3 regions of the Kitasatospora sp. NPDC087271 genome follow, and region 2 is predicted to be linked to each of the others. Evidence: riboswitches for the same ligand, from Rfam matches in the RefSeq annotation. Region 2 holds a riboswitch; each other region holds the start of a gene.
The links. Region 2 has a riboswitch for cobalamin ahead of ACIO9K_RS33760 (prenyltransferase/squalene oxidase repeat-containing protein). Riboswitches for the same ligand answer to the same signal wherever they lie in the genome.
Positions count from the first base shown of each region.

Region 1: another riboswitch for cobalamin. It lies ahead of ACIO9K_RS19275 (FecCD family ABC transporter permease); the one in region 2 lies ahead of ACIO9K_RS33760 (prenyltransferase/squalene oxidase repeat-containing protein).
Region 3: another riboswitch for cobalamin. It lies ahead of ACIO9K_RS17880 (ABC transporter substrate-binding protein); the one in region 2 lies ahead of ACIO9K_RS33760 (prenyltransferase/squalene oxidase repeat-containing protein).

Region 1 covers NZ_JBIUYQ010000010.1:193,878-197,141, forward strand. The annotation lists gene ACIO9K_RS19260 (CGNR zinc finger domain-containing protein) at 1-33, shown strand, start outside; gene sodX (nickel-type superoxide dismutase maturation protease) at 60-494, opposite strand; gene sodN (superoxide dismutase, Ni) at 718-1,113, shown strand; cobalamin riboswitch at 1,202-1,340, shown strand; gene ACIO9K_RS19275 (FecCD family ABC transporter permease) at 1,430-2,512, shown strand; gene ACIO9K_RS19280 (ABC transporter ATP-binding protein) at 2,512-3,264, shown strand, end outside.
Region 2 covers NZ_JBIUYQ010000032.1:20,867-24,130, reverse strand. The annotation lists gene ACIO9K_RS33765 (hypothetical protein) at 1-1,141, opposite strand, end outside; cobalamin riboswitch at 1,275-1,351, opposite strand; cobalamin riboswitch at 1,429-1,572, shown strand; gene ACIO9K_RS33760 (prenyltransferase/squalene oxidase repeat-containing protein) at 1,676-3,264, shown strand, end outside.
Region 3 covers NZ_JBIUYQ010000009.1:159,205-162,468, reverse strand. The annotation lists gene ACIO9K_RS17885 (hypothetical protein) at 41-535, opposite strand; cobalamin riboswitch at 1,094-1,299, shown strand; gene ACIO9K_RS17880 (ABC transporter substrate-binding protein) at 1,421-2,365, shown strand; gene ACIO9K_RS17875 (iron chelate uptake ABC transporter family permease subunit) at 2,362-3,264, shown strand, end outside.

The DNA of each region.
Region 1 (3,264 bases), on a different contig from region 2:
GCCGAGGCCGCGGCACTCGGCGCCGCCGGCTAGGTCCTGTCCGGGCCGGGCCCAGGGGGTCAGAGCTCGTCCGCCCAGACGCCCAGGCGGCGGGCCAGGCCCGGCACCCGGGCCAGCCGGGTGCCCAGCAGCAGCCGCTCCAGCCGCCGCCCGGGCGCCAGCCAGGCCGGGCGCGGGCGCAGCCGCAGCAGTACCCGGCCGAGCACCAGCTCGTCCGGGACCGGGCCGTAGCTGCGGCTGTCGCTGTCCACCGGCCGGTTGTCGGACAGCAGCCACCAGCCCCTCGGACGCCGCTCGGCGGCCCGCTTCACCACCAGCAGGTCCTGCTGGAAGGGGTGCCGGAAGAGCACCACCGCGCCGGGCCGGATCGGCGCGCCGTAGCGCACCAGCAACTGGTCGCCCTCGCGCAGGGTCGGGACCATCGACGGGCCCGCCACGTCGACCAGCCCGAACGGCACCGCGCCGCCGCCCCGCCCCCGGGGTTCCGTGCCCATCGGTTCCGCGTCCGCCGGTTCCGTGCTCCGCGCCACGACTCCTCCTCCCGGACCGCCCGGTCCCAGTCTGCCGTACGGACCGTCACCCCGTTCGATCCGTTCGATGTCCGGATTACCCCGGTTCCGGGTCCGCCTTTTGCCCTAGGCCCACCGCCCGATCGCGAAACCCCGGGCGCGGAAGGGTAATCTCGGGCGCGGGAAGACGATCTAAGGAAGGACTCCCATGTTCTCTCGTCTGTTTGCACCGCGCGCCACCGCCCACGCCCACTGTGACCTGCCCTGCGGCGTGTACGACCCGGCGCAGGCCCGGATCGAGGCCGAGTCGGTCAAGGGCACCCAGGAGAAGTACCAGGCCAACGAGGACCCGGCTTTCCGCACCCGCGCCCTGATCATCAAGGAGCAGCGTGCCGAGGCCGTCAAGCACCACATCTCGGTGCTGTGGAGCGACTACTTCAAGGCCCCGCACTTCGAGAAGTACCCGCAGCTGCACCAGCTGATCAACGACACCCTGAAGGCCGCCTCGGCCGCCAAGGCGTCCACCGACCCCGCCACCGGCCAGGCCCTGCTGGACCTGATCGCCGAGGTCGACAAGATCTTCTGGGAGACCAAGCAGGCCTGAGCCTGACGCGTCGCCACCCGACCGCCCCCGTCCGCGAGCCCGGACGGGGGCGGTCGTGCGTTCACGCCCCATCCGAGCCCGGTAAGGGTTGCCTAGCCTGAGTGGCTGTTATGCTGCCAGGGCGTCCGAGGGGGAAGTCCGGTGTGAATCCGGCGCTGACCCGCAACGGTGAGCACGGCCCCGGGGCCGCGCCAGCCCGATCGCCCCCGGCCGCTGAACTCCCGACAACTCGCCGTGGACTGCGAGGGGATGGCGCCCGGGCCCGCGCCCGACCGGTGCCGCCCCCGCGCACCCGCGGCCCGAGGCAAGGCGCACCGTGAGCAGCACCGCAGCCGCGGGCAGTGGCGCAACGAGCCCGCCCGCCCGCCGAATACCCGCCCTCCCGCTCGCCGTCGGCCTGGCCGCCGCCCTGCTGCTCTCGCTGCTCTGCGGCGTGGCGCTGGGCGCCTCCGGGATCGGCCTGCCCCGCGCCCTGCGGCTGCTGGCCGCCGGGCTGACGGGCGGACGGCTGGAGGCGGACGAGGCCGCCGCCTACGCGATCGTCTGGGAGATCCGGCTGCCGCGCGCCGTGCTGGCCGCGGTGGTCGGCGCCGGGCTGGCCGCCACCGGGGTCGCCGTCCAGGCCCTGGTGCGCAACGCGCTGGCCGACCCGTTCGTGCTCGGCATCTCCTCCGGCGCGGCCGTCGGCGCCAACGCCGTGCTGCTGCTCGGCGCCTTCGCCTCGCTCGGGGTGTGGGCGATCTCGGCCTCCGCGTTCGGCTCCGCGCTGGTCGCCATGGTGCTGGTCTACCTCGCGGCGCGCACGGCCTACGGGCTCACCCCGCTGCGGCTGGTGCTCACCGGCACCGCGCTCTCCTACGGCTTCTCCGCCGCCACCGCGCTGATGGTCTTCGCGGCCGCCCGCGGCGAGGCCGCCCGGGACGCCATGATGTGGCTGCTCGGCAGCCTCGGCGGCGCCACCTGGGGCTCGGTGCCGATCGCCGCCGCCACCGTGCTGGCCGGCCTGGCGTACCTGGCCTGCGCCGCCGGCCGGCTGGACGCGCTCGCCATGGGCGACGAGACGGCCGCCTCGCTGGGCGTGGACCCGGACCGGCTGCGCCGCGAGCTCTTCGTGGTGACCGCCGCCGTCACCGGCACGGTGGTGGCCGTCAGCGGGGCGATCGGCTTCGTCGGGCTGATGGTGCCGCACCTGGCCCGGATGCTGGTCGGCGCCGGGCACCGCCGGGTGCTGCTGGTCGCGCCGCTCGCCGGGGCGCTGCTGCTGGTCTGGGTGGACATCGTCTCGCGCACCCTGCTGGCGCCCGCCGAACTGCCGGTCGGGGTGGTCACCGCGGTGCTCGGGGTGCCCTGTTTCCTGCTGCTGATGCGCCGTCGCGGCTATTCCTTCGGAGGCCGCTGATGGATCTCGCCCTGGACTCCGTCTCGGTCGAGCTGGCCGGCGCCCGGCTGGTCCACGACGTCGCCCTGGACGCCGCCGCCGGGCAGGTGGTCGGACTGGTCGGGCCCAACGGCAGCGGCAAGTCGACGCTGCTGCGCTGCGTCTACCGGGCGCTGCGGCCGGCCGCCGGGGCCGTCCGGCTGGACGGCGCGGACCTGCACGCGCTGACCGCGCGCGAGGCCGCCCGGCGGGTGGCCGCACTCCCCCAGGAGCACTCCGCCGAGTTCGACTTCACGGTGGCCGAGGTGGTCGCCATGGGCCGGCTGCCGCACCGGCGCGGGCTGGGCGGCCCGGGTGCGGACGACCACGCGCGCTGCACGGAGGCGCTGCGCAAGGTCGGCGCCGAGCAGTTGGCCGGGCGGGGCTTCCTGAGCCTGTCCGGCGGCGAGAAGCAGCGGGTGCTGATCGCCCGCGCGCTGGTCCAGGAGCCCCGGCTGCTGGTGCTGGACGAGCCCACCAACCACCTGGACATCGGCCACCAGTTGGACGTGCTGGCCCTGGTCCGGGAGGCCGGCCCGACGGTGCTCACCGCGCTGCACGACCTCAACCTGGCGGCCGGCCACTGCGACCTGCTGTACGTGCTGCGGGCCGGCCGGATCGTCGCCTCGGGGCCGCCCGCCGAGGTGCTCCGACCCGCCCTGCTGGCCGAGGTGTTCGGCGTCCGGGCCACCCCCGTCCGGCACCCGGTGACCGGCGCCGTCCAACTGCTCTTC
Region 2 (3,264 bases):
CGACGACCAGGGCGAGCCTGGCGGCGGTGCCGGCGGTGAAGCCGGTGGTGGCGGCCCAGGCGGGCTCGCCGGTGGTGGTCGGGGTCGGCGGGGTGGCGGTGAAGCCGGCGCCGGCGACGGCGCGCAGGCCGTCGACGGAGGCGTAGGGGGAGGGGGTGGTGTCGGTGGGCAGGTACTTGAAGCCGCCGCCGGGCTTGAACTGCTGGGCGATCAGGAAGTCGACGGGGCTCTTGCCGGTGCCGCTGGTGAAGTCGGTGCCCTGGGGGTTGATGCCGCAGGCGTTGAGGCCGGAGACGGCCCAGCCGTTGGAGTCGGTGTTGACGCCGAACATGGCGTTGAAGGCGCCGGAGGCGGTGAGCTTGCCCTTGAGGAAGTTCTTGGCGGCGACGATCGCCGGGTCGGTGGCGGCGACGCCCCCGGTGCAGAGCGAGGCCATGGCGGCGCCGGTCATGTCGATGTCGCTGCCCTGGGCGAGGGCGTTCGGGTCGCCCGCGGCCTTGCTGAAGTTCCAGCCGCCATCGTTGTGCTGGTTGGCGCGCACCGCGGTGACGGAGGCGTCGAGCAGCGGCTGCGGGACGCGAGGGCTGCCGGCCTGGGTTTTGGCGCCCGCGAGGGCGAGGAGGCCGAAGACGGTGCCGTTGAAGTTGGCGGACGGGCCGTAGTAGCCGGGTTCGGCGGTCTGCCAGTAGGCGGCGAGGTCGGCGACGAGGTTGCGGCCCGGGCCGACCCGGGCGGGGTCGATGCCGGCGGCGTAGGCGTTGAGGATGCCGCGCTCGTAGTCCGTGACGACCGGCGAGGCGCTCGGCCAGCCGGGGGCGGCGAGCTGGCCGCGGTAGACCAGGCGGGCGTTCTTGGTGGGGTCGCCGCCGGGGGTGACGTCCGCGGCGGCCGTGCCGGCGGCCGCGAGTGCGCTGAACGCCCACTCGTTGGAGAGCCCGCCGCCGGTGACGTAGCTGCCGTCGGCGGCCTGGAGCGACTTCAGGTAGGTGACGCCGGTGCTCTTCGAGGTGGCTATCTGGGTCGGGCTGGCCGTCGCGTGGGCGGGGACGGCGGAGAGCAGGAGCGCGCCGGCCGTCAGGGCGACGGTGACGGCGGAGGCGGCGCGGGAAGGTGTGGTCCGCGAGGGGGCGAGGAGGGACATGGGACAGGCTCCTTGGGGTGGCGGGCGCCGACCCTGCCCCGGAGTTCCGGCGTCCGTTGGAGGGCGCGCGACTGCCGGAGCGGTCGCCGCCCGGATCGCGTGGGCCGGCTTTCGCCATGGTGCGTGGCCGGGCGGGCATTCGGGCTCAGGGCGGCGCGATCGCCACCCCACACCGCTGCGCGTCAGCCCCGGATTCGCACCGGGTTCCCCCGCTCGGCCACCGCGGACGCTACCGCACGGCGCACCGGCCTACGAGGTGACGTAGTCGATATGACGACCCGTTGACTCCCGTTCGACCGGCGTGGTCTGATGAACCGATTTTTTGCCCTCGGCATTCAGGGGAAGCCGGTCCAACTCCGGCGCTGACCCGCAACCGTGGACCCACCTGTGGTGGGTGAGCCGGAATGCCTGGACCGGGGGCCTGTTCACAGAGCACTTGCGTCGTCGCGGACTACGACGCGGTCCGGACGGTCCCTGCCCAGGAGACCGTGGGCTGCGCCGTTGCGTCCTGCGTCGACCGACCAGGGAGTCGTCGTGAGGGTCAGCAGCAGTCGCACACGTCACAGGAACCGGGACCTCGCCTCCTTGGTGGTCGCCGGTGCTGTCGCGGTCGCCGCCTGCGGAAGCGTCCTGTTCGGGCGCCCCGGTACCGCGGCCGCCGACCCGATCGAGCAGTGCACGGCGACGACGGGCGCGATCGTCGCCGTCGACTTCACCCACTGGGGCGGCGGCGTCGTCCGGGGCTGCGACGCCCACCCCACGACCGGGATGAACCTGCTGCACGCCGCCGGCTTCACCACCGCCGGAACCGAGCACGACGGACCCGCCTTCATCTGCCGACTCGGAACCGGGACCTTCAACAGCGGCACCCAGTACCCGACGCCGGCCGAGGAACCCTGCGTCAACACCCCGCAGGCCACCGCGTACTGGTCGTACTGGATCGCCGAACCCGGCCAACAGGCGTGGTCCTACAGCCGGTTCGGCGCCGGGACGCAGAAGCCCAAGCCCGGCGAGGTCGAGGCCTGGGTGTACGGCGGCACCGACATCGGCGGCACCAGCGGGGCGCCGGGCTTCACGCCGGACTCCGTCCGGGCGAAGAGCGGCGGCTCGTCGGCTTCGCCGTCCGCCTCGCTGTCACCCTCGGCGACCCCGAGCCCGACTCCGACCTCGACTTCGACCGGGCCGTCCGCCACCGGTGATCCGGTGGCCGCCGCGGCCTGGCTGGCCCGTCAACTCGTCGGCGGCGACCACATGGAGAACTGGGCCGTCGAGGGCCCGGACTACCCCCGGACCGCCCTCACCGCCATCGCCCTCGCCGCCGCCGGCACGCAGGACCCGGCGCTGCGCCGGACGACCGCCTTCCTCTCCGCCCACGCCGACGCCTTCCTGTATCCCGACGGACCGGCCGGCCGGCCCGATGCGAAGGCCGCTGCACTGCTGGCCCTCGTCGCCGAGAGCACCGGTGGCGATCCCCGGGCCTTCGGCGGCCGGGACCTGATCGCCGCGCTCACCGGCCACGTCTGCACGGCGGCGGGGGAGAACGGCAAGTGCACCGCCGCCGGGGACTTCCTCGGCGCGGCCTCGCCCTGGGTCCAGTCCCTCGGCGTCATCGCCCTCCAGCGCGCCGGCGTCACGCCACCCGCCCCGGCGCTCGCCCGCTTCACGGTGCTCCAGTGCGCCGACGGCGGGGTGGCCGGATCGATGATCGTCGCCGGCGACCACTGCGAGTCCGACCCGCTCACCACCGGCCTCGCGGTCCTCGCCCTGCGCACGGCCCCCGGGTACGAGACGGCCGCGAAGAAGGCGTCGGACCAGCTCGCGGCCGGACAGCAGGCCGACGGTTCCCTCCTCCCGTACCTCGGCGCCCCCGGTGACACCATCAGCACCGCGAGCGCGGCCCAGGCGTTCAGGGCCACCGGACAGGACACCCGCCGGGCTGCCGCCACGGCCTGGCTCGCCGCCCGGCAGGGAACGGACGGCGGCTTCGGCCCCGACGCGTCGACCACCGACCCGGACCCGGCGGCCACCGAGCAGGCGATCCTGGCCCTGACCGGCACCGACCTCACCAGCGTCCGGCACAACCCGGACGCCACCACCCCGCCGACGACACCCGCCAGCACGCC
Region 3 (3,264 bases), on a different contig from region 2:
CTCGTGGTTCAGGTGGCGGGCGACCGGGTGGGGTCGGGCCTCAGGCGCGCCGCACCACGAAGGTGACCTCCGCGTTGTTCCCCCCGCCGCCGATCACCTGGCAGGTGAGACCCGCACCGACAGTGCACTCGTTGACGTTCGACCCGGCGTAGGGGTTGCTCCAGTGGATCAACCCGCTCCAGGTGTCCACGCCGAAGCCGATCTGCCCCTCGGTGCCCGTCAGGAACCCGCACGACTCGGTTTTCCAGCTGGGGGCCACGTTCGGCAGGATGTAGCTCGGGGGCAGAGGACTGCCGGCGCTCCAGCACCCGTGGGCCAGGGTGGCCGAGCCGAGGTAGAGCATGCTGCCGGTCTGGTTCGACAGGGTGACCTGGGTGCTGCGCACCGCGTAGGCGGCGGACGCCGCTGGGGCGGCCGACCGCGTCGTTCCGGCGGAGGGGCCGGCGGCCTGCGCCGCGGGAGCCAGGGCCAAGCCGGCGCTCAGCGCCAGGACGGCGGTCAGTACGGAGGACTGGACAACACGCTTGGAGGTCATGGCAGCCAACTCTCTATCGGAGGATGGTCAGGTACACGCCTCAACGGGACGGCGGACCTCGTTGGTTCACCAACCGCCACGACGTGCGGGAATGAGGGCCTGTGTGAGGTAGTGATCAGCCTTCTGGTTGCACCCTCCTCCGAGGGCGGAACAGGGAGGACTGTGGGCTGTGACGCGTCGGCAACTCACGGACGATCAGCGGACGATGATTGATCCCTACCTGCCGGTCGGCAGGTTCAGCCCGCACCCCGAGCGACCGCGGGAGCGCTCGGGCCGGTGTGCCAGCACCGCCGGCCAGCAACGCCGTGCCTACGAGCAGGAACTGCTGCGAAGCCGCGAGGTGGCCGAGTGGCGGCGCCCTACTTCCCCGTCACGTGCCCGGACGAGGTCCTGGACCACCACCTGCGGCACTACGCCGTCGAGTTCAGGAACTGGATCGTCGCCGCCGCCCGCACCTGAGACCCCCGGCCGGGCCCCGTGGCCGATCCCTCCCCCGCCCCCGGGAACGGTCCAGACGATCATCCCACGGGCTGGCCAGCTCCGACCTGACCACGCCTGATACCTTGCCATCGCCGTGGTGTACGGGAAACCGGTCTGAGTCCGGTGCGGCCCTCGCCACTGTTGCCGCGGAGTTCCGCGGCCCTCGCTGACCGGCTTTTCCAGCGGTCAGGGCCACTGGGCGGGTTGGAAGAGCCGTCCGGGAAGGTCGGCCGCGGCGCGTTGATGCGGAAGCCAGGAGACCGGCCACGGCGCTACATGTTCCACGAGGGTTTTGGAGAACACGTGCCCAGCGGTCTGCCGTATCCGTTCCGTTCGATATGTTCCGTACGTCCCACAGGTCCGATACGTGTCGGCCGGGCGGTCGCGGCCTTCCTGTTCATCGGCATGCTCGGAGCTTGCACGGGCGCCCCCGCGCCCACCACGTCCGGCGGGACGGCCGGAACTGCCGCGCCGGTCAGCGTCGACAATTGCGGGACCACCGTGACGGTCGGCGCGCCGCCCGACCGGCTGGTGACGCTCAACGAGGGTGCCACCGAGGTGGCCCTGGCCCTCGGCCTGCAGTCCCGCATGGCCGGTACCGCCTACCTCGACGATTCCATCCCGGAGAAGTGGAAGGCGGCCTACGACTCCGTCCCGGTGCTCTCCAAGGACTACCCGACGAAGGAGAAGCTCCTCGCGGCCCGTCCCGACTTCCTGTACGCCTCCTACTCCAGCGCGTTCACCGACAAGGTCGCGGGCACCCGGGGGGAACTGCGCGGCCAGGGCATCCCGTCGTACCTGTCCCCGTTCGGCTGCTCGGACAAGAGCCAGGTGCCGCCGACGACCTGGCAGGCGGTGTGGGGCGAACTGAACGACGTCGCCAAGGTCTTCGGTGTCACGGAGCGGGCCGCCGCGATCCAGCAGCAACAGGAGCAGCAACTGGCCGAGTTCACGGCAACGGCCGCTGGCAAGGGCTTGAAGGTCCTGTGGTACGACTCGGACACCAAGGCGCCGTTCGTCGGGGCCGGCCACGGCGGACCTCAACTCGTTCTCGATGCCGTGGGCGCCCGCAACGTCTTCGGGGACCTGCCCGGTGGCTGGCAGAACGTGAGCTGGGAGAAGGTCGTCGCGGCAGACCCGGACGCCATCGTGGTCGCGGACGCCGGCTGGGACACGGCCCAGTCCAAGATCGACTACTTGGAGAACGACCCGGTGCTGAGCAAGCTCACCGCCGTACAGCGCAAGGCTTTCGTGGTGGTGCCGTTCTCGGAGTCGACTCCCGGCGTGCTGCTCGCCGACGGTGCCGCCCGGGTGTCCGCGGGACTGGGCCGACTGCACCCGGGTTCATGACCGCGCCCCACCCCGCCGTCGCGCGGCCCCCTGGTCCGGGCCGCGCGACGGCGGCCCTGGCCATCGGTGCGGCCCTGCTCCTGGCCACCGTGCTCCTCGGCCTCGCCGTGGGCTCGCAACACGAGCCGGTCCGGACGGTGATCGACGTCGTGGTGCGCCGTCTCGGGCTGGGCAACCCGCACGTGACGCTGCTGGACGACCAGATCGTCTGGCAGTTGCGGCTGCCCCGGGTTCTGGGAGCGGCTGCCACCGGCGCCGGCCTCGCGGTCTGCGGTGCGGTGTTGCAGACGCTGACCGGGAACGACCTGGCCGATCCCTTCCTGCTCGGGATCTCGGACGGAGCCGCCGCCGGCGCGGTCACCGTGATCGTCCTCGGTGTCGGCGTGTCCGGCGCCGTGGGCACCGGCGCGGTGTCCACGGCGGCCTTCGCCGGTGCCCTGCTAGCCGCCGTCGTCGTCCTGGCACTGGCCGGCGCGCGCACCCGGTCGCTACCGACCACCCGGACCGTGCTCGCCGGCATCGCGGTGGGACAGATGTGCGGGGCCTACACCTCGTTCGTCGTGCTGGTCCTCGGGGACCGCAACGCGGCGCGCGGTGTCATGGAGTGGACGCTGGGCTCGGTCGCCGGCGTGCGGTGGCCCACCGCCGTCTTCCTGACCGCGGTCGCGCTGGCCGGTGTCACGGTCCTGGCCTCCTCGGCCCGCGACCTGGACGCCTTCGCGTTCGGCGAGACCGCCGCCCGCTCCCTCGGCGTCCACGTCGAGCGCACCCGCTGGGTCCTCGTCGCCACCGCCGCGCTGGTAACCGCGTGCCTGGTCGCCCACACCGGCGTCATCGGGTTCCTCGGCCTGGTCGTACCGCATGTCGTCCGTCTCGTCTGCGGCCCGCGCCACGCCCTC